DNA from 2 places in the Staphylococcus caprae genome. Region 2 is predicted to be linked to the other one. Evidence: predicted binding sites of a transcription regulator. Region 2 holds the regulator's gene; the other holds the start of a gene.
What was found. Region 2 encodes NrdR, which represses ribonucleotide reductase genes. Its sites were predicted from a motif close to AACACNATATATNGTGTT; they were not measured.
Positions count from the first base shown of each region.

Region 1: a site for NrdR is predicted at 5,184-5,201, ahead of nrdD (anaerobic ribonucleoside-triphosphate reductase). Genes of this name have one in related genera too.

Region 1 is NZ_AP018587.1:379,677-396,996, forward strand. It holds gene JMUB898_RS01640 (sulfite exporter TauE/SafE family protein) at 1-136, shown strand, start outside; gene sat (sulfate adenylyltransferase) at 160-1,338, shown strand; gene cysC (adenylyl-sulfate kinase) at 1,360-1,959, shown strand; gene JMUB898_RS01655 (ArgE/DapE family deacylase) at 2,136-3,362, shown strand; gene JMUB898_RS01660 (CHAP domain-containing protein) at 3,767-4,543, shown strand; gene JMUB898_RS01665 (hypothetical protein) at 4,741-5,031, shown strand; gene nrdD (anaerobic ribonucleoside-triphosphate reductase) at 5,245-7,095, shown strand; gene nrdG (anaerobic ribonucleoside-triphosphate reductase activating protein) at 7,092-7,625, shown strand; gene JMUB898_RS01680 (anaerobic C4-dicarboxylate transporter family protein) at 8,031-9,329, shown strand; gene JMUB898_RS01685 (BCCT family transporter) at 9,706-11,328, shown strand; gene cudC (choline uptake/conversion transcriptional regulator CudC) at 11,400-11,960, opposite strand; gene betB (betaine-aldehyde dehydrogenase) at 12,248-13,738, shown strand; gene betA (choline dehydrogenase) at 13,890-15,608, shown strand; gene JMUB898_RS01705 (M20 family metallopeptidase) at 15,784-16,959, shown strand; gene JMUB898_RS01710 (MFS transporter) at 16,978-17,320, shown strand, end outside.
Region 2 is NZ_AP018587.1:1,242,898-1,260,217, reverse strand. It holds gene hemA (glutamyl-tRNA reductase) at 1-898, opposite strand, end outside; gene yihA (ribosome biogenesis GTP-binding protein YihA/YsxC) at 1,091-1,678, opposite strand; gene clpX (ATP-dependent Clp protease ATP-binding subunit ClpX) at 1,834-3,096, opposite strand; gene tig (trigger factor) at 3,304-4,605, opposite strand; gene JMUB898_RS06040 (hypothetical protein) at 4,770-5,693, opposite strand; gene JMUB898_RS06035 (NUDIX domain-containing protein) at 5,713-6,321, opposite strand; gene rplT (50S ribosomal protein L20) at 6,451-6,807, opposite strand; gene rpmI (50S ribosomal protein L35) at 6,847-7,047, opposite strand; gene infC (translation initiation factor IF-3) at 7,075-7,602, opposite strand; ribosomal protein L20 leader region at 7,630-7,753, opposite strand; gene JMUB898_RS06015 (amino acid permease) at 7,814-9,313, opposite strand; lysine riboswitch at 9,539-9,714, opposite strand; gene thrS (threonine--tRNA ligase) at 9,765-11,702, opposite strand; gene dnaI (primosomal protein DnaI) at 12,045-12,965, opposite strand; gene JMUB898_RS06000 (replicative helicase loading/DNA remodeling protein DnaB) at 12,965-14,353, opposite strand; gene nrdR (transcriptional regulator NrdR) at 14,357-14,824, opposite strand; gene gap (type I glyceraldehyde-3-phosphate dehydrogenase) at 15,178-16,203, opposite strand; gene coaE (dephospho-CoA kinase) at 16,411-17,022, opposite strand; gene mutM (bifunctional DNA-formamidopyrimidine glycosylase/DNA-(apurinic or apyrimidinic site) lyase) at 17,038-17,320, opposite strand, start outside.

The DNA of each region.
Region 1 (17,320 bases), 860 kb from region 2:
TAAAGATGCAACAATTTCAAATACAGTTAGATTTATTATTCTTGCGTCAATCATTGTTCTACTCATTGTTCAGATGGTTCGAAACAAGTTATTGTCTTTTTCTTACAAGAAAAGCCGAGTAAACAAATATAATTAATTGGATAAAGGGGTTATGAAACGATGTCTAATAATGAAGAAGTAATCAATTATACAATCAAACCACATGGTGGAGAATTAATTAATCGAGTACTCGAAGGTGAAGAAAGAGAACATTTAATCAAAGAAGCTTCATCCTACAAGTCAATCACGTTAAATCCATGGAGTATATCAGATTTAGAGTTGATCGGTATAGGTGGATTTAGTCCCTTAACAGGTTTTATGAACAAAGCGGATTACACGGCAGTGGTTGAAGACACACATTTAGAAAATGGATTAGTTTGGAGTATTCCTATCACACTTCCAGTAACTGAAGAGGAAGCGGATCAGCTAGAAATTGGAGAGCATGTTGCCTTATACGGTGAAGATGGAGAATTATACGGTACTTTAAAATTAGAAGAAAAGTACAAATATGATAAAGAAAAAGAAGCGAAACTTGTATACGGAACAACTGAAGCGGCACATCCAGGTGTGAAAAAGGTATATGAAAAAGGAAATGTTTATTTAGCAGGTCCTATACAATTATTGAATCGTCCTAAACATGATGAATTTTCCGATTATCATTTAGATCCAACTGAGACAAGACAGTTATTTCATGACTTAGGATGGAAAACAGTCGTTGGGTTCCAAACAAGAAATCCTGTTCACCGTGCCCATGAATATATTCAAAAATCAGCGTTAGAAATCGTGGATGGTCTATTATTAAACCCTCTAGTTGGAGAAACAAAATCTGATGACATCCCTGCTGATGTACGTATGGAAAGTTACCAAGCCATTCTTAAGAATTATTTCCCGGAAAATAGAGCGCGTTTAGTGATTTATCCAGCAGCTATGCGTTATGCAGGGCCACGTGAAGCAATACTTCATGCGACAGTACGTAAAAATTACGGATGTACACATTTCATTGTAGGACGTGATCATGCGGGTGTAGGTGATTATTACGGCACATACGAGGCACAAGAACTCATTTCTCAATTTGAAGATGAACTAGATGTTCAAATATTAAAATTTGAACATGCATTTTATTGCGAAACGTGTGGCAATATGGCAACCGCTAAAACATGCCCTCATGATGCATCGCAACATTTGCATCTAAGTGGTACAAAGGTAAGAGAAAAGTTACGTAATGGTGAATCACTACCTCCTGAATTCTCTAGACCAGAAGTTGCTGAAGTGCTTATTAAAGGGTTACAACAAAAATAATAAATAGAGGGGAAAGATAACATGAGTGAATCTAATCATATTACTTGGCATGATTCAGAAGTAACGAAAGAAGAAAGACAAAATCGTAATGGCCATAAAAGCGCAGTGATATGGTTCACTGGATTGTCTGGGTCTGGTAAATCAACCGTATCCGTCGCTCTTGAAAAAGCATTATTCAATGAAGGGAAACAAACATACCGTTTAGATGGGGATAATGTACGTCATGGTTTAAATAAAAATTTAGGTTTTAGCCCTGAAGACCGTACTGAAAATATCCGTCGTATTGGTGAAGTAGCCAAGTTAATGGTAGATGCCGGTTCATTGACTGTTACGGCATTTATTTCTCCTTATAAAGAAGATCGTGATAACGTTCGTGCAATTCTTGAAGACGATGAGTTTATTGAGGTCTATACACAATGTAGCGTTGAAGAATGTGAGAAACGTGACCCTAAGGGATTATATAAGAAAGCACGTGATGGAGAAATACCTGAATTTACAGGAATTAGCGCACCTTACGAAGCTCCAGAACATCCAGAAATTATTCTAGATACGGAAAATGAAACAATTGAAGAATCTGTAGATCGCGTCATCCATTATCTTAAAGCACATCGATATATTTAAAAGGTTGAAACATTCAGTTAGCATGATTGTTTTGAATCGATTTCCATTGAAAACATTGCCATGCATACACTAGTGAGCTATTTAAACTAATACTACTTTTTCATCTTATTATATAATGTTTAACATTGCTGTATTTTGTTAAGAAATAAATGAAGAACAAAAAAGGTAGTGATGAAATGAGTACATTTAGTGAAGAAGAAAAACTACAAATATTGGCAGATATGGTAGAGATTCGAACAGAAAATGATAATGAAATCGAAGTGTGCCAGTATCTACAAAAGTTATTATCAAAGCATGACATTGGTTCAAATATTTTAAAAGTAAACGATAAAAGAGCAAATATCGTAGCTGAAATTGGAAGTGGTTCTCCAGTATTAGCAATAAGTGGTCATATGGATGTTGTGACAAGTGGAGATGAAAATGAATGGACATATCCTCCATTCGAACTCACTGAAAAAGATGGGAAATTGTATGGTAGAGGAACGAGTGATATGAAAGGTGGCCTTGCAGCACTTGTCATTTCACTTATTGAGCTTAAAGAAGAAGATGCTTTAAAAGATGGTACAATACGCTTATTAGCTACAACAGGAGAAGAAAAAGAGCAAGAAGGTGCCAAATTATTTGCTAAAGAAGGGTACATGGACGATGTAGATGGTCTCATCATCGCCGAGCCTACAAAAAGTATGATATTTTACGCACACAAAGGTTCAATGGATTGTAAAGTTTCAGCGAAAGGTAAAACAACGCATAGTTCAGTGCCATTCTTAGGTGATAGTGCGATAGATACGCTTGTTGATTTCGTGAATCAAATGAAAAACAAGTATCAAGATATTAAAAAAGAAGATACAAAACATGAATTAGATGTAGCGCCAATGTTTAATAGCCTTCTTGATGATTCGTTAACTGAGGAACAAGAAAATATTGTATCAGGATTTTCAATGGTTGGTTCCATTATTAATGGTGGAAGTCAGTTTAATTCAGTTCCTGGACATGCCTACATAGAATATAATGTTAGAACTGTACCGGAATATGATAACGAATTTGTGAAGAAGTTATTTAAAGATGTCATCAAAGAAGTAGATGAGGATAGATTAACTTTCGAAGTGCCAAGCGATAATAGTTTGGTAAAAAGTGATAAAGACAACGCGTTAGTCAAATGTATCGCTAACATTGGTCCTGATTATGTAGATGATAAAATGATTGTCAGCGCATTAATCGGTACAACAGACGGTTCTAATTTATTAAAAGATCGCGAAGATGATGTTGATTTTGCAATTTTCGGACCTGGTGTACCACTTGAAGCACATCAAGTAGATGAATATTTAGAAAAAGATACATATCATAACTATATTGATCTATATAAAGATGTGTTTGTGAAATATCTAGAAGATAAAAGTAAATAAGAACAATCATGAAGGCAATGTATTATAGTCATACGTATAGTAAAAAGACGATTAACTCTTAAGAGGTGGAACGTAAGTTTCACCTCTTTTTTATGAAAAAATAAGGTTGTAAAATTATCAGATAAATTACAACAGTTCGTACAACATTGTTGAATAAAATGCTATAACTCCTGTCATGAAAGTAAATTTAATTCTGTAAAAATCAAACATCATTTTTACAAGAAAGCGTTACATTATTATGATTCATTTACAAAGCATTAACATCGCCCACAAATGGTTGTGTGTCTGTTAGAGTGTGTCTTGTCGTTAATTAACGAAGAAAAATTAAAATGATATTGCAAATAGAAAATTGAAGGTAGCCACGAGATAGTTAAAGATTTACAAAATTTAGGAGGATATTAAAAATGAAAAAAATCGCTACAGCTACAATCGCAACAGCAGGTATTGCAACATTCGGTTTCATGCAACATGATGCAGATGCAGCGGAAAATAACAATAACGGATATAACCCTAATGATCCTTATTCATACAGCTACACTTATACAATTGATCAACAAGGTAATTATCACTACAATTGGCAAGGTAACTGGAGCCCTAATCAAGCTCAACAAGGAAATAACGCTAACTACTCAAATGCTAACCAAGGTACTCAAAACTATAATTCAAATAATTATTATAGCTACAATTACAATGGTTCAAATAACAACCAAACTCAATCATATCAATCAAACAATAATGGCGGAGGTTTAGGTGCAAGCTATTCAACTTCAGATAGAAACGTTAAAGTTACTACACAATCTGCACCAACACAACAATCTTCAAACCATTCATCAGCTGCATTCTCAGGTCAAACATCTTCAGGTTCAAACCTTTACACTTCAGGTCAATGTACTTATTATGTATTTGACAAAGTAGGCGGTAAAATCGGTTCTACATGGGGCAACGCTAATAACTGGGCTAACGCAGCTGCACAAGACGGCTACACAGTAAATAACAAACCTAAACAAGGTGCGGTAATGCAAACATCACAAGGTGCTTTCGGTCATGTTGCATATGTTGAAAACGTAAACAACGACGGTTCTGTAAAAGTATCTGAAATGAACTATAACGGCGGACCTGGTGTTGTATCTACACGTACAATTTCAGCTAGCCAAGCAAGCGCTTATAACTATATTTCATAATTTTGTATCCACAAATATATTTAATATTGAAGTCACGAATCGGTAGAGGTTCGTGGCTTTTTTTGCATTTATTTTAGAAAAGTGGAATAGCCATCAACAATACATAGCCTTATGTGATTGAACACGTTATTTAAGGGAAAAACACAACTAAGAATAGCATTAAACTAACTAAAAAGTGTTGAGGATGGTGAAATCGCATGGAATTTAATATTTGGATGTGGATAATATTAGCAGTAATTATTATTGTTACTATTGCTGTCATACTCATATTAACGGTAGGTTCAGTATATGAAGAACGTGCTTATGATAAACGTTCAAAAGCCGAAAAACGTAAGAATACGGAGAAGAATCTTGAAATGGCAAAAGGGCATACAGGTGATGAAACAGAGACATTAGAAAATCAAACTAAAGACAAAACACATCATGAAGCTGATAAGGCTAAAGATAAATTTGCTCATAATCATAATATAGAAGATAAAAATAAATAATTTAAACAAATATGAATGTCCTAACACTTGAATTAATTGTCATTTGTTAGGACATTTTTTAATTGTCTGCAACAATCTATTCGTCATACATATAGTTCACTAAAAGTTAAACTCTTTGTGACGTTTCTGTGAACGACTAGGTTATTCATTGTAATACTATATATAGTGTTATATTTTAAAAATAGATACTATATATAGAGAAAGGTGATAAAAATGACGACATTAGAGCAATCGTTAACTCGATTAATTACTAAAGATCCTACTATATTAAATGAAAATGCAAATAAAGATAGTAATACATTCTCAACAATGAGAGATTTAACAGCAGGCACTGTATCAAAGTCCTATGCACTCGAACATTTACTTCCTAAACAAGTTGCCGAAGCACATTTGTCAGGAGATATACATTTCCATGATTTAGATTATCATCCTTTTCAACCACTAACGAATTGCTGCTTAATTGATGCGAAAGATATGTTGGAAAATGGATTTGAAATAGGCAACGCACATGTCACTTCTCCTAAATCAATACAAACTGCCTCAGCACAACTTGTTCAAATCATCGCAAATGTGTCTAGTAGTCAGTATGGTGGCTGTACAGTCGACCGTGTAGACGAATTATTAAGTACATATGCTCAACTTAACGCACAACATCACCGTGAAGTAGCTCAAGAATTTGTTCAACCGGATAAATTAGATGCCTACGTAGATAAACAAGTTACAAAAGACATTGGAGACGCGATTGAAAGTTTAGAGTATGAAATCAATACACTTTATACTTCAAATGGTCAAACACCGTTTGTAACATTAGGATTTGGACTTGGGACAGATGAATTAAGCCGTAAAATTCAACAGGCTATTTTACGTACACGAATTAAAGGGCTTGGTAAAGATCGTATGACTGCCATTTTCCCTAAACTAGTATTTTCAATAAAGAAAGGTGTTAACTTTAATCCTACTGATCCAAACTATGACATTAAACAACTCGCACTAGAATGTTCTACGAAACGTATGTACCCTGATATTCTCAATTACGATAAACTTATTGAGCTATTAGGTGATTTCAAAGCGCCGATGGGTTGTCGCTCATTCTTACCTAGTTGGAAAGATGCTGAGGGTCATTTTGAAAATAATGGACGCTGTAACCTTGGCGTCGTTACATTGAATGTTCCAAGAATTGCTATTGAGTCTAATGGTGACATGAATATGTTTTGGGATATTTTCGAAAAAAGAATGGAACTCATGCATGATGCGTTAGTGTATAGAATTGAACGTTTAAAAGATGCGATACCTAATAATGCGCCTATCTTATACAAAAGTGGTGCATTTAAATACAAATTGAAAGCTTCAGAAGACGTAGACGCACTATTTAAGCAACAACGTGCTACGATTTCAATGGGTTACATAGGCTTATATGAAGCAGCTACAATGTTTTACGGACCAGATTGGGAAAGTAATCAAGAAGCTAAGACGTTTACATTAGATATTCTTAGAGAGATGAAACATTATCAGAACGAATGGACAGAGAAATATGATATTTGGTTCAGTATTTATAGCACGCCAAGTGAGTCGTTAACAGACCGATTCTGTCGATTAGATAGAGAACGTTTTGGTGACATACCTGATATCACTGACAAAGGTTACTATCAGAATTCATTCCATTACGACGTACGTAAAGATGTCACACCTTTTGAGAAGTTAGATTTTGAAAAGGATTACCCTTACTACGCTAGTGGAGGTTTCATACACTATTGTGAATATCCTAAATTGAACCATAATCTCAAAGCTTTAGAAGCAGTATGGGACTATTCATACGATAAAGTTGGATACTTAGGAACAAATATACCAATTGATCATTGTTATAAATGTGATTATGACGGGGATTTTGAAACGACTGAAAATGGTTATAAATGTCCACATTGTGGCAATAGCGACCCTAAAACTGTCGATGTGGTTAAACGAACATGTGGCTATTTAGGAAATCCTGTTCAAAGACCTGTCATCGAAGGACGTCAGAAAGAAATTTGCGCAAGAGTCAAACATATGAAGGAACCACGCTCATGAGTCTATTAGACATTAAAACTGGACAGAATCATATCGCGAAAATTGAAAGTCACAGTTTTGTTGATGGTGAAGGCGTCCGTTGTAGTGTGTATGTTTCTGGTTGTCCTTTTCAATGTAAAAAATGCTATAACGAGAAGGCACAAAATTTTAAATATGGTGAAACATTTTCAGAAGATATTTTAGAGGAAATATTGGAGAATTGTGAGCCTTCCTATATTTCTGGATTAAGTATTTTAGGTGGAGAACCATTTTGTAACTTAAATATTACGTTACGCATTGCCCGTGCTTTTAGACAACGGTTCGGACACAGTAAAACAATTTGGATATGGACCGGGTTTCTTTTTGAATATTTAAAACATCAAACAGATGAACGTCGAGAATTACTTGAACTTACTGATGTATTAGTAGATGGGCTTTTTATGTACCAACTTTATAAGCCTAATTTGCCATATAAAGGGTCATTAAATCAACGTGTCATCAACGTTCATGATTCATTACAACATGACGGCATTATTGAATATGTGTCTTGAAGAAGCGGGTGAAAGTCTAATTTTGAAAAATATACGAAGTATTGATGGCGACACGCCTGCAGGAATAGCATGCGTCTTGAGACTACAGGCTCAAGCCATGCCCGCGGCAAGGGAGCCTAAGCAATACGAAGTATTGAATATAAATGTAGCAGTGAGATGAATCCTTATTGAAATCATCTTACTGCTTTTATTTTTAGATAATTATGTATCAGACTATCCTTTTTTTATATCTAACATGAAATTTCAAATAAATGAAATGACGATAATGATGAAAAGTGATAATGATTAAACGTTGTTAAAGCGAAGAATAATAATATTCTTGTTATATATATACTTATTACATCTTTAAATGATAAAATATAGGTAATGACTAAATTCGTTCATCAAGAGTAAGGAGATCCTTCCATGTTATTGTTTATCATAGAAATCATCATAATGATTCTAGCGATACTATTAGGACTTAGAACAGCCGGTGCGCTTGGTTGTGGTATCTTTGCCATTGTCGCACAGCTGATCATGATATTTGTATTTCAATTACCTCCGGGTTCAGCCCCTGTTACAGCAGTTTTAATCATTCTTTCTATCGGCATCGCAGGTGGGACACTTCAAGCTACAGGCGGTATCGACTACTTAGTTTATATTGCATCACGTGTGATTGAACGTTTTCCCAAATCTATTATTTTTATAGCACCAATGATTGTGTTCTTTTTCGTGTTTGGGATCGGAACAGCGAATATCGCTTTATCTTTAGAACCGATTATTGCAAAGACTGCTCAGAAAGCACACATTCAACCTAAACGTGCATTGACTGCTTCAGTATTGACAGCCAATTTGGCATTACTTTGTAGTCCGGCTGCTTCAGCAACTGCTTACATTATTTCAGTTTTAGCGGGTTATCATATCTCAATGGGAAAATATTTGAGTATTGTATTACCAACAGCAATCATTAGTATGCTATTACTGAGTGTGTTCTGTACGTTTGTCGGACGTAAAGAGAAAGTACGTGGTGATTCAGAGCGTTTAGTTCAAATTCCAGAGGTTGAACTTGAGAATGAATTTTCAGGAAAAGTAAAAATAGGCGTGCTAGTCTTTCTACTTTGTGTTATGGGAATTTTAACGTTTGGTATATTTCCACATCTGATGCCAGAATTTGATGTAAATGGAAAGACAGTGAAAGTTGAAATGACTGAGATTGTACAATTCTTTATGTACTTAAGCGCAGCAATCAACTTACTATTAATTAAAATTAATACGTCTGAGATTCTCTCATCACATATTACGCAGTCAGCGATGGGAGCGTTGTTTGCAGTATTAGGGCCAGGTTGGCTAGGGGCTACAATCTTTAATGCACCTCAAAACTTAAAGATATTAAAAAATGACATTGGTCAAACTGTCAGTCAGGTTCCTTGGTTAGTCATAATCTTAGTATCTGTGGTTGCAATGATTGTCATTTCACAAACTGCCACAGCTTCAATAATGGTGCCAATTGTAATGAGTATAGGTATACCACCTATTTACTTTGTCGCAATGGTCCAAACATTAAATGTTAACTTTGTTATACCCGCACAACCTACATTACTTTTTGCTGTTGAACTGGACGAAACGGGACGAACGAGACCAACAAGCTTCATCGTACCAGGATTTTTCGTTATTACTGTATCTATCATTACAGGATTCCTAATTAAAACATTATTGGGATATTAAAAATTGAGATGAAATTCAAACTACTTTTCCAATCAAATGGGGAAGTAGTTTTTATTTGAAAAAATTGAAATACTTTGATGAAGAAATACATTTTTGGAAATAAATAATTATTCAATATAAATGCATAAAAATCCAAAGAGAACATACTGTAAAGTTCGTTCATTTTGTTAAATTTTAATTTAACACTGTTGTCATAGTCATTTTGTATAAACATCAAAATGTTTAAAACTATATAAATATTCAATCAAGTCATCAAAAATATTTGTATGGAATTTGCATTATTATTAAAACTTCGTTATTGTCTTTTTTGTGAATCAATAAAAATTGAGCGTAATTGAACAACACGATTCATAAAATAATATTAGGGGGATCACAATTGAAAAAGGAAAAAGTTATGGACTGGCCGACCTTTATAGGTGTAGTTGTCGTATTACTTTTTGCTGTTATACCTATGATGGCCTTTCCAAAAGCAAGTGAAACAATCATCACAGACATCAATAGTGCCATTTCAAATTCAATTGGTTCTGTGTATTTATTTATGGGGCTTGCAATATTCTGCTTCGTTCTATACATAGCATTTGGTAAGTACGGTAATGTCACGTTAGGGAAGGCAAGTGACAAACCAGAATTTAATAATTTCACATGGGCTGCAATGCTATTTTGTGCTGGTATCGGTTCAGATATTTTATATTGGGGTGTCATAGAGTGGGCATTCTATTATCAAGTGCCACCAAACGGCGCGAAATCAATGTCTGACGAAGCACTACAATATGCTACGCAATACGGTATGTTCCATTGGGGCCCTATCGCATGGGCAATTTATGTTCTTCCTGCATTACCTATTGGCTATCTTGTATTCGTTAAGAAACAACCAATCTATAAGATCAGCCAAGCTTGTCGACCTATCTTAAAAGGTCAAACAGATAAATTTGTTGGTAAATTAGTAGATATTTTATTCATCTTCGGTTTACTTGGTGGTGCCGCTACATCATTAGCACTAGGTGTTCCTATGATTTCAGCAGGTGTCGAAAAGTTAACTGGTTTAGATGGAACAAACATGGTTTTACGTTCAATCATTCTTTTAACAATTACAGTTATTTTCGCAATTAGTTCTTATACTGGATTGAAAAAAGGTATTCAAAAATTAAGTGACGTCAACGTGTGGCTTTCATTTGTACTTTTAGCCTTTGTATTTATCGTAGGGCCAACAGTGTTTATTATGGAAACAACTGTGACAGGCTTTGGTAATATGTTAAGAGATTTCTTCCATATGGCGACATGGATGGAACCATTTGGAGGCATTCACGGACGTAAAGAGACACACTTCCCACAAGATTGGACAATTTTCTATTGGTCTTGGTGGTTAGTATATGCGCCATTTATTGGTTTATTCATCGCACGTATATCTAAAGGTCGTACCCTGAAAGAAGTCGTTCTTGGTACAATCTGTTATGGTACGTTAGGATGTGTATTATTCTTCGGTATCTTTGGTAACTATGCAGTTTACCTACAAATTACTGATCAGTTTAATGTTATTAATTACTTAAACAGCCATGGTACTGAAGCGACGATTATCGAAGTAATGCATCAACTACCATTCCCAACACTTACAATTATTTTATTCTTAATTTCAGCATTCTTATTCTTAGCAACTACTTTTGATTCTGGTTCATACATCTTAGCAGCTGCATCTCAGAAAAAAGTTATCGGTGAACCTTTAAGAGCTAATCGCCTATTTTGGGCATTCGCATTATGTTTATTACCATTTTCACTCATGTTAGTGGGTGGAGAAAGAGCACTTCAAGTACTGAAAACTGCTTCAATTTTAGCAAGTGTTCCATTAATCGTTATCTTTGCCTTTATGATGATATCCTTCTTAATTATACTGGGTCGAGATAGGATTAAACTTGAAAAGCGTGCAGATAAACTGAAAGAGGTTGAACGTCGTTCGCTTAGAATTGTTCAAGTGAAAGAAAAACCAGAAGACGATAATCTATAACTATAAAGAAAAGCCAAGAGAAAGGTGACGTTTTGACGTCACAATCTCTTGGCTTTTTAATGTTTTGTAACTTAATTTTCTTCATTTTTATGTTCAGGAATTGGGAAGTATTTAAATATTTCGCCAGTTTCTAATGCCTCGCAAAGTTGTGCTAACCATTCATAGTAAACTTTTGAATGATCTAATTGTGCTTTAACATTTAACGCGTCTTCTTTGTCTGCTTCATCTAAATGATCTTTATTTAAAAGTGGATTGATAATCTTTTCAGCATCTTTAATTGCCTCCATATTCGTATCAATCTCTCGTTCCCATTTTCGAGTGAAGAAATTACGGAAAAAATTAAAGAAATCTTTCTCAGCAATAAAATGTTGCTTACGACTTCCACGTGTGAATTGCTGTTTAACAATATCAAATTCTTGAAGCTTCTTAACACCTGAACTCATACTTGGTTTACTCATTTGAAGTTGTTGACGCATTTCATCTAGAGTCATACTACCTTCAAATACCATAATGCCGTATAAATTTCCGACACTACGGTTGATACCGTATAAATCCATCGTTTCACCAATTGAGTTAATCACTAAATCTTTGGCTTGTTCAACTTGGTGCGCGTCGCTATTTGAACGTGTCATCACTGCACCTCCAATTTCTAATATTGCATTTTACCACGTTAATTAAGCTGTATAACGTAATTTTTAAAATTTTAAATATGCCAAACTATTATAAAACCTTTTTTCAAAAATGAAAATCACTTTATTAATTTGTTTTGTCATAGTTGTTATTGTAACTTACTTTGACTTTATAACATGCGTTTTACAAATATTTTTTAAGAAATTGACACGTTTTCAATACCTATGCTAACATAAATTTGTAAAATTCGTTAAATAAAAATTTAACAAACTTAACGGAGGTTGTTTTGATGGAACTTGTAGATAAATTATCAAATCGCCAATATATTGATGGTGAGTGGGTTGAAAGTTCAAATAAAAATACTAGAGATATCATAAATCCTTACAATCAAGAAGTCATCTTTACTGTAGCTGAAGGTACAAAAGAAGATGTTGAAAGAGCTATTCTAGCAGCAAGAAGATCATTTGAAGAGGGCGAATGGTCACTTGAAACAGCTGAAGTTAGAGGTAAAAAAGTAAGAGCTGTTGCAGATAAAATTAAAGAAAATCGTGAAGAGCTCGCAAAACTTGAAACGTTAGATACAGGTAAAACATTAGAAGAATCATATGCTGACATGGATGATATTCATAATGTGTTCATGTATTTCGCAGGATTAGCGGATAAAGATGGTGGCGAAATCATCAATACGCCAATTCCAAATTCTGAAAGCAAGGTTGTCAAAGAGCCAATCGGTGTTGTAACGCAAATTACACCATGGAATTATCCTTTATTACAAGCATCTTGGAAGATTGCACCTGCGCTTGCGACAGGTTGCTCTCTAGTGATGAAACCTAGTGAAATTACGCCTTTAACTACGATTCGCGTATTTGAACTAATGGAAGAAGTTGGTTTCCCTAAAGGTACAATTAACTTAGTATTAGGTGCTGGCTCTGAAGTTGGTGACGTGATGTCAGGTCATAAAGAAGTTGACTTAGTATCATTCACAGGCGGTATAGAAACTGGTAAACATATTATGAAACAAGCGGCAGATAACGTAACAGAAGTGGCATTAGAACTTGGCGGTAAGAATCCAAATATCATCTTTGATGATGCAGACTTCGAATTAGCAGTAGACCAAGCTTTAAATGGTGGCTATTTCCACGCAGGTCAAGTGTGCTCCGCAGGATCAAGAATTTTAGTTCACAATAGTATTAAAGATCAATTTGAAAAGGCACTTATCGATCGTGTAAGTAAGATAAAAGTAGGTAACGGCTTTGATGAAGATACTGAAATGGGACCAGTGATTTCAACTGCACATCGTGAGAAAATTGAAAATTACATGGAAATTGCAAAACAAGAAGGTGCCACAATTGCTATCGGTGGTAAGCGTCCAGAGCGTGAAGACTTACAAGATGGTTTATTCTTCGAACCTACTGTAATCACTGATTGTGATACTTCAATGCGTATTGTACAAGAAGAAGTCTTCGGTCCAGTTGTTACTGTGGAAGGCTTTGAAGACGAAGAAGAAGCAATCCGTTTAGCTAATGATTCTATTTATGGTTTAGCGGGTGCTGTATTTTCTAAAGATATGGGTAAGGCACAACGCGTCGCGAATAAATTAAAACTTGGCACAGTTTGGATTAATGATTTCCATCCTTATTTCGCTCAAGCACCATGGGGTGGTTATAAACAATCAGGTATCGGTAGAGAACTTGGTAAAGAAGGTCTTGAAGAGTACTTAATTACAAAGCATATCTTAACGAATACTAATCCAGAACCAGTTAATTGGTTTAGTAAATAAGTCATAAGTTCATAATTTATTATTAAAAATAAAAAACAATTGCGAGTGAGCGCTAAATTCGAACAAGAGCGCTCACTTCAATATGTGAAACCTTTTAAGAAAGAGATGTTGAGAAACAAAGAAAACAAATCAATTTTGGAGGTCGAATTCGATGAGAAGAAAACACGATTCATATGATTACATCATTATCGGTGGCGGTAGTGCAGGTTCAGTACTAGGTGCCCGTCTTTCTGAAGATAAAGATAAAAATGTTTTAGTATTAGAAGCAGGACGTAGTGACTATTTCTGGGATTTATTTATTCAAATGCCAGCAGCGCTTATGTTCCCTTCAGGTAACCCATTCTATGATTGGAGATATCAAACTGAAGAAGAACCACATATGGGACGTAAAGTCGATCATGCCAGAGGGAAAGTACTTGGTGGTTCAAGTTCAATCAACGGAATGATTTATCAAAGAGGTAACCCAATGGATTACGAAGGTTGGGCAGAACCTAAAGGCATGGAAACATGGGACTTTGCGCACTGCTTACCTTATTTTAAAAAGTTAGAAACTACATACGGTGCGTCACCATATGATAAAGTTCGCGGACATAATGGACCAGTTAAATTAAAACGTGGACCAGCAACAAATCCTTTATTTAAATCATTCTTTAATGCAGGTGTTGAAGCAGGTTATCATAAAACGCCAGATGTGAATGGCTTTAGACAAGAAGGATTCGGACCATTTGATAGTCAAGTCCACCATGGACGCCGTATGTCAGCATCTAGAGCTTATTTACGTCCAGCTATGAGACGTAGAAATTTAGATGTTGAGACACGTGCTTTCGTTACTAAGTTAAACTTTGACGAGAATAATAGTAAAAAAGTAACGGGTGTAACATTTAAGAAAAATGGTAAAGAACAAACAGTCAAAGCAAACGAAGTCATTTTATCTGGAGGCGCATTTAATACACCTCAATTACTACAATTATCTGGTATCGGTGACTCAGAATTCCTAAAATCTAAAGGAATTGAACCACGTATGCATTTACCAGGTGTAGGTGAAAACTTTGAAGACCACTTGGAAGTTTACATTCAACATAAATGTAAAGAACCTGTATCATTACAACCAAGCCTTGATGTTAAACGTATGCCTTTCATCGGATTACAATGGATTTTCGCACGTAAAGGTGCGGCAGCGTCTAACCACTTTGAAGGTGGTGCATTCGTAAGATCAAATGATGAGGTAGATTATCCTAACTTAATGTTCCACTTCTTACCAATTGCGGTACGTTATGACGGTCAGAAAGCCCCTGTCGCACATGGTTACCAAGTACACGTGGGTCCAATGTATTCAAATTCAAGAGGTAGCTTGAAGATTAAATCTAAAGATCCATTTGAAAAGCCAAGCATCGTGTTTAACTACTTATCAACGAAAGAAGACGAGCGCGAATGGGTAGAAGCAATCCGAGTTGCTAGAAATATTCTTAAACAAAAAGCAATGGATCCATACAATGGAGGAGAAATTTCACCAGGACCTGAAGTACAAACTGATGAAGAAATTTTAGATTGGGTTCGTAAAGATGGTGAAACGGCATTACACCCATCTTGTAGTGCGAAAATGGGACCTTCTTCTGACCCAATGGCAGTTGTAGACCCATTAACAATGAAAGTGCATGGCATGGAAAACTTACGTGTCGTAGATGCTTCAGCAATGCCACGTACAACAAATGGTAATATTCACGCACCAGTATTAATGTTAGCTGAAAAAGCAGCCGACATTATTCGAGGCAGACAACCACTTGAACCACAATATGTAGATTATTATAAACATGGTGTTCATGACGAAAAAGCTGGCGCTATGGAAGACGATCCATTTTATCAACATTAATTCATAAATAAGACTGCGCGCACACTTCAATTATCATTAATTGAGGTGTGCTTTTTTATGAGGAAAAGATACCAACGATAATTGTGTTTAACATTTTTAAAATATATAGTAAAAAGACACTGCACAACATTCTTTCGCAATTAAGTTTTATAATTGTATTGAGGAGAGGATTTCAATGAATCAAGAATTAATTAAACGTTTACGTGAAAAAGAAAGTAAAATGATAGAGATGAGACGTTATCTTCACGAACATCCAGAACTTTCATTTCATGAAACAGAGACACCTCAATACATTGCAAACTTCTACAAAGATAAAGATTGTGATGTTGAAACAAATGTAGGGCCTAATGGTGTCAAAGTGACGGTTGATAGCGGTAAGCCTGGGAAGACGCTTGCGATACGTGCAGACTTTGATGCACTACCAATTGAAGAACAAACCGGACTTTCATTTGCCTCTAAAAATAAAGGTGTGATGCATGCATGTGGGCATGATGCACATACAGCGTATATGCTCATACTTGGAGAAACATTAATAGAAATGAAGGATCAATTCAAAGGTAAAATTGTGATTATTCATCAGCCAGCTGAAGAAATGCCACCAGGTGGTGCCCAAGGCATGATTAAAGATGGCGTGCTTGATGGTGTGGATCATGTGTTAGGTGCACACGTAATGAGTACGATGGAAGCAGGGAAAGTCTTTTATCGAGAAGGATTTGTTCAAACCGGACGTGCTTATTTTAAATTAGTGGTACAAGGTAAGGGTGGACACGGGTCATCACCTCATATGGCAAATGATGCAATTGTTGCTGGAGCGAACTTTGTAACAACTGCTCAAACCGTAGTTTCTAGACGACTGAGTCCATTTGAAACAGGCGTCGTGACAATCGGTTCCTTTGATGGTAAAGGCCAATTCAATGTCATTAAAGACCAAATTGAAATAGAAGGAGACGTACGTGCACTCACGGATGCTACGAGGGACACCATTCAAGACGAATTAACACGACTTGTTAATGGTTTGGAAGAAACCTTTGGCGTGACGTGTGAGTTTGAATTTAAAAAGGATTATCCAGCCTTATATAATGATCCAGATTTTACATCATATGTTGCAGAAACGATTAAAAATGCGAAAATAGAAGATATTAAAGGTGTAGAAATCTGTGAACCGCAACCACCATCAGAAGATTTTGCGTTTTATGCTGCCGAACTGCCTAGTACATTTATTTATTCGGGTGCAGCGCCAGAAGATGGAGAGATCTACCCTCATCATCATCCAAAGTTTAATATTAGTGAATCATCAATGCTTGTAGCTGCAGAAGCTGTGGGTACTGTTGTTTTAGATTATTTAAGTTAAAAGGAGAATGAAACATCAATGAATCAGCAACAAGAATATAATGGGACACGACAACTTTTAGCGGGTATCGTCCTTGCAGTCATCACATTTTGGCTGTTTGCTAACTCGCTAATTAATGTCATTCCAACTTTACAAACTTCATTCGGAAGTTATTTAAGTACAATCAGTATCGCGGTTAGTCTAACCGCCTTATTTAGTGGCATGTTTGTAGTAGGAGCAGGTAGTTTAGCCGATAATTTTGGTCGCGTACGCCTTACTATGATAGGGCTTTGGCTCAATATTATCGGCTCTTTATTAATTATCATTACTGACTTTACGCCACTATTATTAGTAGGTCGGGCCATCCAAGGATTATCTGCTG
Region 2 (17,320 bases):
CATCATAATTGAAGATATTCGTAATCGCATCAATTCCTGGTTCGATATCACGAGGAACCGCAATATCAATCATGACTAATGAATCGCCTTTTCTACGATCAGAAATTTGATCAATCATGTGATTGGTAATGATATAGTCTTGAGAACTTGTAGAACTAATCACAATATCAGTTTGCTCTAATAATGATGGCAAAGCATCTAAAGAATCGTAAGAGACATTGTGCTTATTAGCTAACACTTCAGCTTTAGCTACTGTGCGATTGACGATAGTGATATTTGAAATTCCAGAACCTAACAGATTTAAGAGTGATAATTCGCTCATTTCCCCTGCACCAATAATGACAGCATGTTTGCTTTTCAATTTTCCGAATACCTTTTTAGCTAATTCAACGGCAGCATAAGAAACACTGACAGCATTATCTGCAATATCAGTTTCACTATGTGCGCGTTTAGCAAAAGTAATCGCCTGTTTGAATAAATGATTAAATATTGTTCCAGTAGTACCTGTTTCTTGTGCTAAGAAAAATGCATCACGCATTTGACCTAAAATTTGAGTTTCTCCAAGTACTATTGAATCAAGGCCAGAAATCACACGCAATAAATGTTCTACTGCGTCGTCCCCCACTTTGACTTCTGACATTTCTTTAATATCATCTACTTCAAATCCAAAAGAACGTGCTAAGAAACGTTGAATATAGTAACGTCCTGTATGAATTTGGTCAACTACGGCGTATACTTCAGTACGATTACATGTAGATAATATGACGTTTTCTAAAATGGATTTCGTTTCATATAAATCTTCATGGGCTAATCGCAAGGCATCATCTCTAAAAGCAACTTGCTCTCTTAGTGCTACATCAGCAGTACGATGATTTATGCTAATTGCAATAAAATGCATTTATAACGCCCTCCATATACTAACAATAAAACAAGTATAACACATTTATTTACACAATTAAGTTGAATGCTCAAATAAATTAGAAATATTCTAATGTAACTTCAAAATTTTGTCAAAATAGTAACAAATCATTCAATCAAATTTACAAGATTTTATATTTCTGTGATTTTAATTATTTATACATAAGAATAGTTATAAATAAGAAGCAATGATATCCCAAACTTGCTGTTGATTACTATTTTTAATAGAAGAATAGCTGATTATCTCATCTTCCGGTTCAAGATCTAATTTTTCTTTAATATTTTTAATGTGTTTTTGAACTTTACCTTTAGCAATTTTATCCTCTTTGGTACAAATCACTAATGTAGGAATATCAAAATGTTTCAAATAATTATACATGAGTACATCATCTTCAGTTGGATTATGTCGTAGATCGACCAGTTGAATAACAAGTTGTAGATTTTCTCGTTGTGTTAAATACTCTTCAATCATTTTACCAAACTTTTCTCTTTGAACTTTACTCACCTTTGCATAACCATATCCAGGTACATCGACAAAGATAAGCTGTTCATCTATATTAAAGAAATTGAGCGTTTGCGTTTTCCCCGGTTGTTGGGAAGTACGAGCCATATTCTTACGTCCTATCATACTATTAATGAAAGTCGATTTACCCACATTAGAACGTCCGCTTAATGCAACTTCGGCCATCTCTGTTTCAGGGTATTGAGATTTTTGCACAGCACTGATGATTAATTCGATATTATTAGGATTGATATTCATATTTTATCCTCTCTTTATCACTTAAATTTAACTTAACTCTAACATTATAAATGATTTTATGTCGATAAGATATGTTTGAAATCATATTACGGTGTGATTTACATAAAAAAACTGAGCCACAACTTATGTGGCTCAGTATGTTTCATCAATATGAATTATGCTGAAGTTTTACTTTCGTTAACAAGATTACCTTCAGAATCGTATAGTTCAGGTTCAATTTCTTCATTAATTGTTTGTTCAGTAATAACAACTTTGCTTACATTTTCAGTTGAAGGAACATCATACATGATATCGATAAGTGCTTCTTCAATAATTGAACGAAAGCCACGTGCACCTGTTTTACGTTCGATTGCTTTCTCACTAATTGCTGATAATGCTTCATCAGTAAATTCTAATTCAACATTATCTAATTCTAGCATCTTAGTATATTGCTTAACTAACGCATTTTTCGGTTGCGTTAAGATATTTTTAAGTGCTGCAATATCTAATGTTTCAAGGTTAGCAACAATTGGTACACGTCCAATAAATTCAGGAATTAAACCATATGATTGTAAATCTTCTGGTCGAATTTGTTCTAATAAAGCTTCTTCATCATATTTATCAGCTTCATTACTAGCAAATCCAATTACTTTCTCTCCTAAACGACGTTTGATTACTTCATCAATTCCGTCAAAGGCACCACCCAAGATGAATAAAATATTCGTAGTATCAATCTGGATTAACTCTTGGTTTGGATGTTTACGTCCACCTTGTGGAGGAACGCTTGCAGTTGTACCTTCTAAAATTTTAAGTAAGGCTTGTTGAACACCTTCACCAGACACATCACGTGTAATAGAAGTATTCTCAGATTTACGAGCTATTTTATCAATTTCATCGACATATATAATACCTTTTTCAGCTTTATCTATATCAAAGTCAGCAGCTTGGATTAAACGTAATAGAATATTTTCAACGTCGTCGCCTACATAGCCTGCTTCAGTAAGACTTGTAGCATCTGCAATCGCAAATGGTACATTAAGCGTCTTAGCTAATGTTTGCGCTAATAATGTTTTACCGCTACCTGTAGGACCAATTAATGCGATATTACTTTTTTGTAACTCTACATCATCTTCGCTAGGGCCTAATTGTTGAATACGTTTATAGTGGTTATAAACTGCAACAGCCAATGATTTTTTTGCTTTTTCTTGGCCAATGACATATTCATTTAAATGATCCATAATTTCTTTAGGAGTTGGTAATTCAGTAAATCCTTCTGACGTATTTTGAGCTAATTCTTCTTCAACGATTTCTGAGCAAAGCTCAATACACTCGTTACAAATATATACGCCACTTCCTGCGACTAATTTTTTAACTTGATCTTGGTCTTTACCGCAGAAAGAACATTTTAAGTTTTCTTCATCTTCATTGAATTTGAACATTCTTTTTTACACCCCTATTCCTTAAAGACTATACTAGATTGCATTCTACAATGCAACTTTGTGCATTTACAATTTATCTGCTTAAATAGTTATAGCAGATACACATTACATGTATCTGCTACCTTTTTCACTTAGTCATTAAATATGAACAATCTTTGATTAATTATACTTTATTGACGATATCGTCAAAGTAACTTCACCTAATAATTAGTCTTCTTTTGTTGATTCAACATATTTAGCGTTATCTCTTAATAAATCGATAACTTTTTGAATACGTACATCATTTTTCACGATATCTGTATTACCTAAAGTTGATTTAATATCTTCAACTGAGATATTAAATTGTTCACTCATTTTTTCTAGTTCTTTATCGATATCTTCGTCAGAAACTTCAACATTTTCAGCATCTGCAATAGCTGTAAGCGTTAAGTTTGTTTTAACACGTTGTTCAGCATCATCTTTCATTTGCTCTCTTAATTGTTCTTCGTTTTGACCAGAGATTTGATAATACGTTTGTAAGTCTAAACCTTGTTGTTGAATTCTTTGACCGAATTCTTGAATCATACGGTCTAATTCAGTGTTAACCATAGCTTCTGGGATATCAATTGTTGTGTTGTCAGTAGCTTTGTTGATTGCTTCTTCTTTTTCAGTATTTTCAGCTTCTGTAGCTTTTTGTTCAGATAAACGTTTACGTAAGTTTTCTTTATATTCATCTACAGTTTCAGCATTTGAATCTAATTCATTTGCTACTTCATCAGTAAGCTCAGGCACTTCTTTATATTTGATTTCATTTACTTTTGTTTTGAAAGTAGCTTCTTTACCTGCTAATTCTTCAGCATGATATTCTTCTGGGAAAGTTACAACAACGTCTTTTTCTTCTCCAGTTTTCATACCTTCTAATTGCTCTTCGAATCCTGGGATGAATGAACCTGAACCAACTTCTAGGTCATAGCCTTCAGCTTGACCGCCTTCAAATTCTTCACCATCAACTGAACCACTAAAGTCAATGTTTACTGTGTTGCCATTTTCAACAGCGCCATCTTCTTTAACAACCATTTCAGCTAAGTGGCCTAAACTGTGATCGATAGATTCTTGTAATTCTTCATCAGTAAGTTCAGTGTCTTGTTTTTCAATTTCAAGACCTTTATATTCACCTAATTCAACTTCTGGTTCAACTGTAACTGTAGCATCGAAGATAAAGTCTTTACCTTTTTCGATTTGAGTAACACTTACTTCAGGTTGTGCTACTGGATTAATACCAGTTTCATCAATAGCTTCTCCATAAGCTTCAGGTAATAAGATATCTACTGCATCTTGGTATAATGCTTCTACACCAAAACGTTGTTCAAAGATTGGACGAGGCACTTTACCTTTACGGAAACCAGGCACATTAATTTGTTTAACTACTTTTTTAAATGCTTGATCTAATGCTTTGTCTACTTTTTCTGCAGGAACAGTAACTGTTAATACGCCTTCGTTACCTTCCTTTTTTTCCCAAGTTGCTGTCATGTATAAATACCTCCATGATTGACTAATTTATTTTTTTCAACTTCCCTATTATATCATAGGTTTAAATCGTAAACAAACATTGAAAACACTGAGTTTTTCAAGTTTATTTATTTTCAATAGATACTATATTAAATTTCTTTTTCTAAATTTGCAACAAATGAATTTCAGTTCTCAATATCTAAAGATTTAATAAATTCTAATGTGTTTAAATTCTCAACAGTTATTTCTATACCAATTAATGATTTAAAATAAACATCATAAGCATTAATCCATTCATCAATATGGTATAGAGATTTAATTTCTAATGGATATAAGAGTATTGAATGATTATTCATAATATGATGCGCTTCATCTACAATGTGTAATGCGCCTTCTTCAAGCCTTTGTATCACTTGAGGAATCACAGTTTCTTTCATCGTTGTATGTTCTAATCCAGTTAGGTTTGAAGGTATGACGCTTACCTCTTGACCATACTTTCTGATTACAATTTCATTATCGTATTCAGCAAATCTTAAATATTCTAACATGAGGCTCATAATATTATGAGGTAATTTCAATATTGATAATAAATGCGCAACACTCTCTTTAAATTGATAATGTCCATTATCAATCAGTTGTAAAACTAATGCTGTTTGTTCTCTACTATTATAATCTTCGAATTTTGCAAGAGATGATGAAATCATTTGTCGATCTTCATCTAATTTAGATTGTGCATACTCTTTTAAAGGAAAGAGTGCCATTCTTGTTTTATGATCACGCACTTCATCAATAATTTGATTGATTACTTCAACTGTCTGATAATATTGACCTAAACCATTTAAACTCTTAACGTAATAAATCATTAAGTCATCATAACAACTCAATCCACGCTTCAATAATATAATGGCTTCTTCTCTTAATTCTAAAAATGAACTCATTTGATTAAGCATCCAACATTTTTTCAAAGCAAGATCTTCAGTAAGTTCGAAATGTCTTTCGTAGGTTTCAAATAGATCATACATTTCTTCATAATCATGATTGTGTTGAGCATTTTTTATTTTCGTGATTATTTTTTGTTCAGATTGTGGAAAAGGAATTACATTTGACAATTATTATGCACTCCAATCTTTATAGGTCTTGAAGAATTAAAGCACTCCATGTCTCAAAATCATCGTAAGATTCAATACTTCCTTTTTCTACCCACTTTATTCTAAGTGTATCAGTTTCTTTTGCTTCAACATCAGAAGTATGGACAGTAATTTTAAACACAACACCCATATGAACTTTACCTACTTCATTAGTATCATCATTAATAAAACCAATATATTCCATATTTTGTGAATCTTCACTAGCTAGACCTACTTCTTCTTCCAATTCTCTTTGCGCATTAACTCTTAAAACTTCATTAATAGAATCTGCACCAACGACGTCATTCATGTGACCTCCTACACCAATAGAAGATTGACCGTGTAATCTCTCTTCTCCGCCACCAGATAGACGTTCGTAGACAAGAATTTCTCCTTTTTCATTTTCTAATAAACAATAAGAGATAAGCTGTTTAAACGTAGGATCTTCTTCCATATCACCACGTCTTTTGACTTCATATTCACTTAAAGCATTAAAGATGTCTTTTCCTTTAATATTATTTTTATGTAAAAAACCATTGAAAGCATTTTTATCATCATTAAATAATACACTTCTTGGTACAACGATAATTTGTTCATCAAATTTAGACATTTTTATCTCCTTTTGAATTTATACTTTTATACCTGTCATTTTAGCAAAAATCATTATATTTTGCGATTTAACACTTGCGATTTGGCAATAAAAAAAGAGATGACCTCTACATCATCTCTTAATCAATTATTATTTTAAAGCTTCTTTAGCTTTAGATACTAATTCACCGAAAGCTTTGTCGTCAGAAATAGCGATTTCTGATAACATTTTACGGTTAATGTCGATTTCAGCTTTTTTCAAGCCGTTCATTAAACGAGAATAGCTCATGTCATGTTGACGTGCAGCCGCATTAATACGAGTGATCCATAATTTACGGAAATCACGTTTACGTTGACGACGGTCACGGAAAGCATATTGACCTGATTTCATTACTTGTTGTTTAGCTACTTTGTATAATGTGTGTTTCGCACCGAAGTAACCTTTAGCTAATTTAATCGTTTTTTTACGACGGGCTCTTGTAACTGTTCCACCTTTAACTCGTGGCATAATAAATTCCTCCTTAGATATTAACTATCGTACTATTTCTTATTTTTTGTATGCTAATAATTGTTTTACACGTTTCATATCACTTTTAGACACTAATTTAGCTTTACGTAATTGACGTTTTTGTTTAGTGTTTTTATTTGCGAATAAGTGAGATGTGAAAGCTCTTGAACGTTTTAATTGACCTGAACCAGTTCTTTTAACACGTTTAGCTGCTCCACGGTGAGTTTTCATTTTAGGCATGATTCATTTCCTCCTATTAATTGACGATTATTTTTCATTGACAGGCGCTAACATAATGAACATTTGGCGCCCTTCCATTTTAGGTTTTTGTTCAACAGTTGCGATATCTTTACATTCATCTACAAATTTTTCTAATACGCGTTGACCAATTTCTTTATGCGTAATTGCACGTCCTCTGAAACGAATAGAAACTTTACATTTATCGCCTTTAGATAAGAATTTACGTCCATTTTTCAACTTAGTTTGGAAGTCATGTTCTTCAATAGTTGGACTTAAACGTATTTCTTTAACATTGATAACTTTTTGTTTCTTTTTCATTTCTTTTTCTTTTTTCTGTTGTTCGAATTTATATTTACCGTAGTCCATAATTCTCGCAACAGGTGGTTTAGCGTTTGGCGCTACAACAACTAAATCTAAATCTACACGTTCAGCCATTTCTAACGCTTCACGTTTAGGTTTCACACCAATTTGTTCTCCATCTTGGCCTATTAAACGTAGTTCTTTTGCACGAATTTTCTCATTAATTTGAGTTTGATCTTTTGCTATGGTTGACACCTCCTAAAGTTTTACGAAATTGTCCCAAGCAAAAAAGAAGAGCGAGTATCACTACCCGCTCTTCTTTCACACATTTATTGTGTAACATGATTAACCTGCCAACTGCATTAGCGTCGCTACAGGTGAGAAGCGGGTGCTTCTACTTGGTTCGTTTCGTATTCAACGTTTACAATCATATCAGTAATAAACATGTAAGTCAATTGTTTTTTTATTATTTATCATGATGTCTAATTTCTTCCATTGAAACATCTTGTCTTAGATCCACTTTATTAAGTGGAATCATATTAGTTTTATAGCGTAATTTATGATAAAGGAAGAAGATTAAAAATACAGGTATACCCATATAGGTAATTACAAATCTATTTAGGTCAAAATGTCCAGTTTTAATAAAATCAACATCTTGCCCGATAATAACAATCACACATAATATACCTGCGAATATAGGACCAAATGGGAAAAGTTTGGCTTTATATTTAAGCTTACTTTTATCGTAATCTTGTTTATCAAAAGCGCGTCTAAATCTAAAGTGACTAATCGCTATACCTACCCAAGCAATAAATCCTGTCATTCCACTCGCCGCAACAATATATTCATATGCATCGCCACTGAGGTGTTGTAAAGCGAAAATAAGTACAACTAGTACGCCAGTAGCAATTAATGATAAATAAGGTACACCACTTTTGTTTGTTTTGCCAAATGAAGCAAATGCAAGTTTATCTTTACTCATTGAATATAACATACGAGTAGACGCGTACATTCCTGAATTTCCGGCTGATAGTACTGATGTAAGTATAACAGCGTTCATGAACGAAGCTGCAAAGGCAAGACCTGCATTCTTAAATACAAGTGTAAATGGTGAAGTAGAAATACTATCTCCGCCACCCATTAATGCCTTACTATCATAAGGAATCAACATACCTATGATAAATATTGCCAAAATATAAAATAATAAGATTCTCCAAAATACTTGTTTGATCGCCTTTGGAACAGCTCTTTCAGGATTTTCAGATTCACCAGCTGTAATACCTATTAATTCAGTACCTTGGAATGAGAATCCAGCTACTAGGAATACACCTAAAATAGAGAGAAGACTACCTCCAAGGTTTCCACCTAGGATAGGACCGTCACCTTTAGTGAATGTATCGAATCCTACAAATTCTCCACCCATGATACCTAGTATTGTTAATAAACCTATCACAATAAAGATAATTACAGTAACAACTTTAATTAAAGCAAACCAATATTCACTTTCGCCATACACTCTCACTGATAAAGAATTTAATGCGAAAATAATAACTAAGAATATACAACTCCAAACCCAAGCAGGCATCCCTTGCATTGGAGACCAATACTGTATAACTTGAGCTGCAATCGTTACATCAGCTGCAACTGTAATAACCCAGTTAAACCAATAATTCCAACCTAAAGCAAATCCTAAAGAAGGATCTACGAATCTTGTAGCATACGTACTAAAAGATCCTGAAACCGGCAAATATGTCGCCATTTCACCTAGTGAAGTCATTAGGAAGAATACCATCGCGCCAATAATCGCATACGCAATTAATGCACCTAATGCACCAGCATCATGAATGGCACCACCTGAAGTCATAAATAGACCTGTCCCAATACAACCGCCAATTGCGATCATAGAAATATGACGATCTTTTAATCCTCTTTGAACACCGCCATTTTGATTTTCATTTTTACTCATAGAAGTTCCCTTTCCTTGTCTTAGAGGCTAACATGTAACTATTTCTCTGTGTAGAATAACTATACACTTCTTGTATGAAAATTCGATTAAAATCATACATAGTTATGAGTAGGCTTAATTTCATCATCATTGAATTGAAATTATACGAACTTTAGTTACACACAGAACTCAAACAAAAAAAGTGGTTACATACCTTTAAGATATGCAACCACTTTGCTTTTATCTATATAAGGTAGCACATCACATTCAGTGACAGTACAGCTTCTTATCGAAAACTGTCCCAACAAATGTAAATTATGGTTTTACATTTGTTTCGGCATTGTTACCTTTTGCTAATTCAACATATGTTCCATACAACTTCTGATTAGCTACTGATTAACAATGCAACCTCTAACTCTAATTTATATTTGATTCAATTGTAATATACATGATACAGCCTGTCTTTTCAAGCTTATCTATGTTTTTTCAAGCGGATTTCATCAACAAGATTCCAAATGAACTCATCTTTTTCAAGTGATTCTTGGTCTTCTGAACCATATTTTCTAACATTCACTTCGTTATTTTCCACTTCTTTGTCACCGACTACAATTTGGTATGGGATTTTTTGCATTTGTGCTTCACGTATTTTATATCCCATTTTTTCATTACGGTCATCAATTTCGACACGTACACCTTGTGATTTGAGCTCATCTTGTAATTGACGCGCATAGTCATAATGAATATCAACATTTACAGGAATAATTTCAACTTGTTTTGGCGCTAACCAAGTTGGGAATGCCCCTTTAGTTTCCTCAGTTAAGAATGCAACAAAACGTTCCATAGTTGAAACCACACCACGGTGGATAACAACAGGGCGATGTTGTTCGCCATCGCTTCCTATATAAGTAAGTTCAAAGCGTTCTGGTAATAAGAAGTCAAGTTGAGCTGTAGATAATGTTTCTTCTTTACCCATAGCTGTTTTAACTTGAACGTCTAATTTTGGACCGTAGAAAGCCGCTTCCCCTATAGCTTCTACATATGGTAAGCCCATTTCATCAACTGCTTCTTTAAGCATTGATTCAGCTTTATTCCACATTTCATCATCGTCCATGTATTTTTCTTTATCTTCAGGGTCTCTATAGCTTAATCTGAAAGTATAATCTTCGAAACCGAAATCTTCATATACCTCTTGAATCATGTTTACAACTCGTTTGAACTCTTCTTTAATTTGATCAGGTCTTACGAAAATATGAGAGTCATTTAAAGTCATACCACGAACACGTTGTAATCCAGAAACAGCACCACTTGCTTCATATCTATGCATTGTACCTAATTCAGCAATACGAATAGGTAGTTCACGATAAGAGTGTGGTTTATTGTTATAAATCATCATATGATGTGGACAGTTCATTGGTCTTAATACCATTTCTTCTGTTTCATCTAATTTCATTGGTGGGAACATATCCTCTTGATAATGGTCCCAGTGTCCTGAAGTTTTATATAAATCAACATTTGCGAGCACAGGAGTATATACATGGTCGTAACCCATGCTTACCTCTTTATCAACAATGTAACGTTCAATTTCACGTCGAATTGTAGCCCCATTAGGTAACCATAGAGGTAAACCTGCACCTACGAGTTGGCTATTAGTAAATAACTCTAAGTCTTTACCAATTTTACGATGATCTCGTTCGCGACGTTCTTCAAGCATTTGTAAGTGCGCTTTTAGATCTTTTTTATCGAAAAATGCAGTACCGTAAATACGTTGTAACATCTTGTTATTACTATCACCACGCCAATAAGCGCCAGCAGTGGATAATAACTTAAATTCTTTAATTTTTGAAGTTGAAGGTACGTGAACACCGCGGCATAAATCAGTAAACTCACCTTGTGTGTATAAAGTAACATTTTCATCTTCAGGAATTGCATCAATCAATTCCAATTTATAAGGATCATCTTTGAAGAATTCTTTAGCTTCGTTTCTACTTACTACTTTTCTTTCAATTTTATAATTTTCATTGACGATTTGTTTCATTGTTTTTTCGATTTTGTCAAAGTCATCTGATGATACCTTTTCATCCATATCAAAATCGTAATAGAACCCACCTTCAATAACCGGTCCTACACCAAACTTCACATCTCCATATAAACGTTTTAAGGCTTGAGCCATTAAGTGAGCAGTTGAATGACGTAATACTTCAAGTGCTTCTTCACTTCCAGGTGTAACAATTTCAATTGATCCATCTTCTTCAAGCGGACGAGTTAAATCGACCATTTGACCATTAAATTTACCTGCTACAGCTTTCTTTCTTAAACCTGGGCTTATAGATTGAGCGATATCTTCTGTAGTCGTACCTTTATCAAACGCCTTTGAATTACCATCTGGAAATTGAATATTAATTTGATCCATACTTAACCCTCCTAAATAATAAAGCATCTGATCGTTGACTTGTTTAATAAATATCCATAAAACACAAAAAATCCCGCCCCAAACAAGGGACGAGATTATCGCGGTACCACCCTAGTCGTTTAACTCTTATTCTCATTAAAGAGTTAAACTTCTCTACATAAGATAACGGTCTTGAGCCGGATATTCATTACAAATATCATTTACTGAAGTAGTAATCATTTAATATGTTAGCCATATTCTCATTAGCTAATGACTTTCTGTGTAACAGTGATTAAATTATCTTGTCTTCAATAGTTTCAACGATTTAGATTTAAGTCTATTATACACCTCATATAATAAAATTCAATTGTTTCTATAATTTTTACCTTCAAGATAATATGCGTTGGATAGCGTCTTAACACGTTCGATAATACGAGCGGCTTTCGTTTTTTCAGATCCATCTCTTGTAATAGATAAGTGATGCTCAAGTTCACTATAATCAAAGTTAGAACTAAAGAAAGTTGGTAGTTCATGTACCATTCTATAATGTAGCAATGGTCCTATGATTTCATCCCTTACCCATGGCGTAACTTCTTCAGCACCAATATCGTCTAACATTAATATATTAGCTTCTCGCACACGTTCTAATTTCCTTTCGAAGCTACCATCCTTAAATCCACTCTTTAAAGTACGTATAAATTCAGGTAAATACACGATAGTAGAGGAAATCATTTTAGACTTAAGTTGATTGGCAATTGCGCCTAGTATGAATGATTTACCTGTACCAAACGGACCATGTAAATATAGCCCTTTTACTTTTTCATCATTAGCAATAGCAGTACAGATTTCTTCTGCAGCCATCGCTACATCTAAACGATCGCGTTGGTCCATATAGATGTCTTTCAACTTGGCATTTAATGTATCTCGTTGCATATGATGAGAGGTTATGAGTTGAGAATTAAACCGTTCTTCGTCATGTTTAATTTTGCAAGGACACATTAAATATCGAATTTTTATTCTATCATTTTCTATGTAGAGTTCAGGTACATGTCCTTTTACAAAATTGGGGCAATCTTCGAAGCGATGACCATCGTAATGCTTTTGTTGATCTTTATATTCTTGCAATACATTTAAATCTTCATCAATCATCGCATTAGTAAGTTCAGATTGATGGTGCTCTAAAAATTGCTTAACATCTGGGTCATTTATTACGTCTTTTTTTATTTTTTCAATTCTTTTATCTAAGTCTTGTGACGACCCCATAATATTTTTGAAGCTTTTCATCACTCATCACCTTCCTCCCATTTTTTATTTAATTTCTCTAGGAATGCTTGACGGTCTTTTTCTAATTTATCGTCATTTTGTTTTGATTGTTTTTCAGAAGTGTTTGCAGATTGATTATCTCGATTTTCTAACCATTTTGGTGTTTTTTCTTTAGATATCAATTGTTTGTTTTGTCTTGAATAATTTCTACTTCCTTTATAATTCTGCTCATAATTTTTAGGTTGATTGACTTGAAGTGCATAATCATAAGCCTGTTTCGCAGTTTTAATGTCTTTTTTATTCCAATTTGACGCTATCTCAAATATATAAGATTTCGGCAACTTCATATCTTCTTTAAGCATAACAAATTGCAATAGAATATTAATGACACCAAAATTCATCTTCTCTCTATTCATTAATTCTTCAATCATACTTTTCTGAGATTGTGTAGGCTCTGACCCAGACCAACTTGCCAACATATCAATTGGACTTGTTTCATCAAGTAATTTCAACCATGCTTCAGTATCATTTTGAGGTGAGATTTCTTCACTATTTGATGAGACTTCTGATTGTTGCTCTTTTAATTGTAATTTGGGTAGATGATTTTCATGTTCTATTAGATAGTAAGAACGCGCCTGTTTCCGCATCTCTTCAAAAGATAATTGTTGCGCACTAGTAATTGAATTTAATATAACCTTTTTCATACCATCTGGGGTTAATCCATATAATGTAGCGAGTTGAATGATGAGTTCTTTAGCATCCTTATCAATGATTTCATTACTGATAAAATGATGATTTAACATTTGTTTTAATAAATCGAAATCGAATGTCTCATTAGATAAATCAACACCATCATAGTGCTTAATTTGTTTAAGTTTAGATAAATCTTGGTCCATCATTTTCTTAGGAACGCTAAATACTTCAGTAAACTTTCGTGTTGTTTGTTGATAACTACTTAAATCTTTTTTATCCCTTTCAAAATGAGCTTTAAGCATTTGATAACGATTCTTATCAACCTCACTATATAAAAATACAGAAAGCATTGGATCATTAAAAAATTGATATGCTGTTGGAGGTTGAATTAATTGATACACAAAATGTGTTTGTTTCTCTTCGTGATTTACGAAAGTTTTGACCAATCCTATTGCTTCTAGATAATCCATTTGCTTCCTAAAATCTAGAAGGTTAATTTTTAATTCATTCATAAATACATAATGTGTTAGCGGATAATGATTATTGTCATCAGTAAACTGATTCATAAAATGATAAAGTCCAATAGACTGGGGCCCAATTAAAGGCGTAAACAGGCGATTTAGTATTTCTAAGTGTTCTGTCGTTATTTGAAATTCTTTAATCACTTCAAAGCCATCTTGAGGCCTCAAACCATATTCATAGGATTGTAATCCCATTGATTAATCACTCCGTTTGTTATCATTCAAAATTCCTTGCATGGAAGCAAGTAGTTGGTCCACATCTTTAAATTCTTTATAGACGGAAGCAAATCTTACATAGGAAACTTGATCTACATGCATCAATAATTTCATTACATGTTCTCCAATATCTCGGGAAGATATTTCAGTTTGTCCTTCATCTCTTAATTGCCACTCTACTTTATTCGTTATATCCTCCAATTGTTGATATCTTACCGGTCTTTTTTCACAAGATCTTACTAGGCCATTTAATATTTTTTCTCTTAAAAATTGCTCTCTAGTGCCATCTTTTTTAACAACGATAAGCGGACTTACTTCAATATGTTCAAATGTGGTAAATCTAGTGCCACAATTTTCACATTCTCTTCTACGTCTTATTGCATTAGCTTCATCAGCATGTCTCGAATCGACTACTCTTGAATGCGTTGAATTACATTTTGGGCATTTCATTTATGTCACCCTCTTAAGTTTGATTATCGTTCATTATACTATAAAATTGGCTTGTAAAAAAGAAAGGTCCTTTAGACTAATAATCGAATTATTATACTTAATAACTGAAATATTTTAGAGTGGATGTCGTAGATAAATACAATAATAATAAAAATGCATGTCACAAATTAAAATTTCACTTTTATAAGACAATATAAATTTTTTGACGTAGAAAATCACCATGACACAACAGGATTTTACTACTTTAAAAATGAGTGTAGTAATAAAAAAGCTCTAAGACAATTCTAAACTGAAATTATCTTAGAGCTATCGTATCGGATTTTATATACCAAATTGATTAACTAAATATTTAATTAAACTGCTTTAACTGTTGCTTCATCTTCAATAAGTTGACCAATTTGTTCAGCAACTTCAACAACTCGGTTTGAATATCCCCATTCATTATCGTACCAAGCGATAACTTTAACTTTATTATCTCCCATCACCATTGTAGATTGTGCATCTAACACTGCTGAATTAGGGTTTGTATTAAAATCAACGGACACTAAAGGTGCATCTTCAACGTCTAATATGCCATCTAAGCCTGAATTTCTGAATGCATCATTTACTTCTTCAGCGGTTACATTTTTCTCTAAATCAACCACTAAATCCACTAGGGAAACATTCTTCGTTGGAACACGTAGTGCCATACCATGAAGTTTGCCTTCAACTTCTGGTAATACCTCTTTAAGTGCTTTAGCTGCACCAGTTGAAGTAGGTATAATACTTTCGTTACATGAACGTGCTCTACGTAAATCTTTATGTGGATTATCAATATTTTTTTGGTCATTTGTAATAGCATGAACCGTTGTCATTAAACCATTTACAATTCCAAATTTATCATTTAAGACTTTGGCTACTGGACCTATACAATTGGTTGTACATGAAGCGTTACTAAAGATATCATATTGATTAATATCTAGTTGATCATCATTAACCCCTTTTACAATCATTTGCACTTCTCCGCCTTTTGAAGGTCCTGTTAATAATACTTTTTTAGCCCCTGCGTTAATATGCGCAATCGCTTTATCACCATGATTAAATTTACCAGTTGCTTCGATAACAAGATCAATATCTAATTCTCTCCATGGTAAGTTTTCAGGGTTTCTATCAGATACTAATTTAATTTCATGATCTCCAACTTTGATACCATTTTCTGTTGGTTCTACTTTCTTATCATATGTACCATGAGTTGTATCATAATTAATTAAATGTGCAATTGTTTCAGAAGGATAGCTTGCGTTGATAGCAACTACATTTAAATTTTCATTTTTTAAAGCTATACGTAATACCATTCTTCCAATTCTACCCATTCCATTAATTGCGATATTCGTTGACATTAAAAGCACCCCTTGAGCATTTATTTATATGTTATACTTTATAGGATTAGTATAACATAATTATTTATTTTTGAAAGCGTTTACTAATTGAAATAAATTACGTTTAGCTATCATTTTAAATAAGTTATACTTATGAGTGATTTTCTGTTTTCACGTAATACAAACAAAAAGCGTACACGATATCTTAATTCGCATACGCTCATACTCTTATTTAATTGAAGAATCGATATATCCTTGTTCTTCAAGAAGTTGTTGTAAGTTTTGTTTTAATTCAAGTTTATCTCCTAAATTATCTATCACATGATCGGCCATTCTACTTTTCTTATCTATAGAAATTTGGCTATACACACGTGCTTTCGCATCTTCTTGAGATAAGTTATTTCTCTCCATTAAACGTTCTATTTGAATACTTTCGGATGTATATACCACCCATACTTCATCTACAGTATCTTGCAAATCATTTTCATAAAGTAAAGGAATATCCATAATCACATGATATCCTTCATTTAAATAACGATTTTTCTCATTTTCCATGATTTCACGTACTATGGGATGAACAATCTTATTAAGTTCTAATCGTTGTTCTGGATGTTTAAATACAAGTTCTCCCATATATTTACGATTCATTTCTCCATTTTCATCAATCGCCTCTGGGCCAAATTTTTCTTTAATTTGTTCTAAACCCTTTGATCCTTTTTTAACCGCTTCACGGGAAGCAAGGTCTGCATCGACAACTTTAAAATCATATGCTGTTAATAATTCTGACACTGTTGATTTCCCAGTTGCGATGCCTCCTGTTAGTCCGATAATCTTTGGCATAGTCTCACGCTTCCTTTATTTCTGACAATTTGGGCAAAAATGACTATTTCTAGTGGCAATCACTTTTGTTTCTATTTCATGCCCACAAATTTTACAGTACTTTTGTTTATATACATTTAAATGTAATTGCATCTCTCCTGTTTTACCGTCAGCATGGCGATAATCAGAGATACTCGTTCCACCGTATTTTATACCCTCTTTTAACACTTCTCGAACATAATAAAATAACATTTCTCTTTCTTGATGTGTCAACGTGTGTGCAATTTTATCAGGACGAACTCCCGCTCTGAAAAGTGCT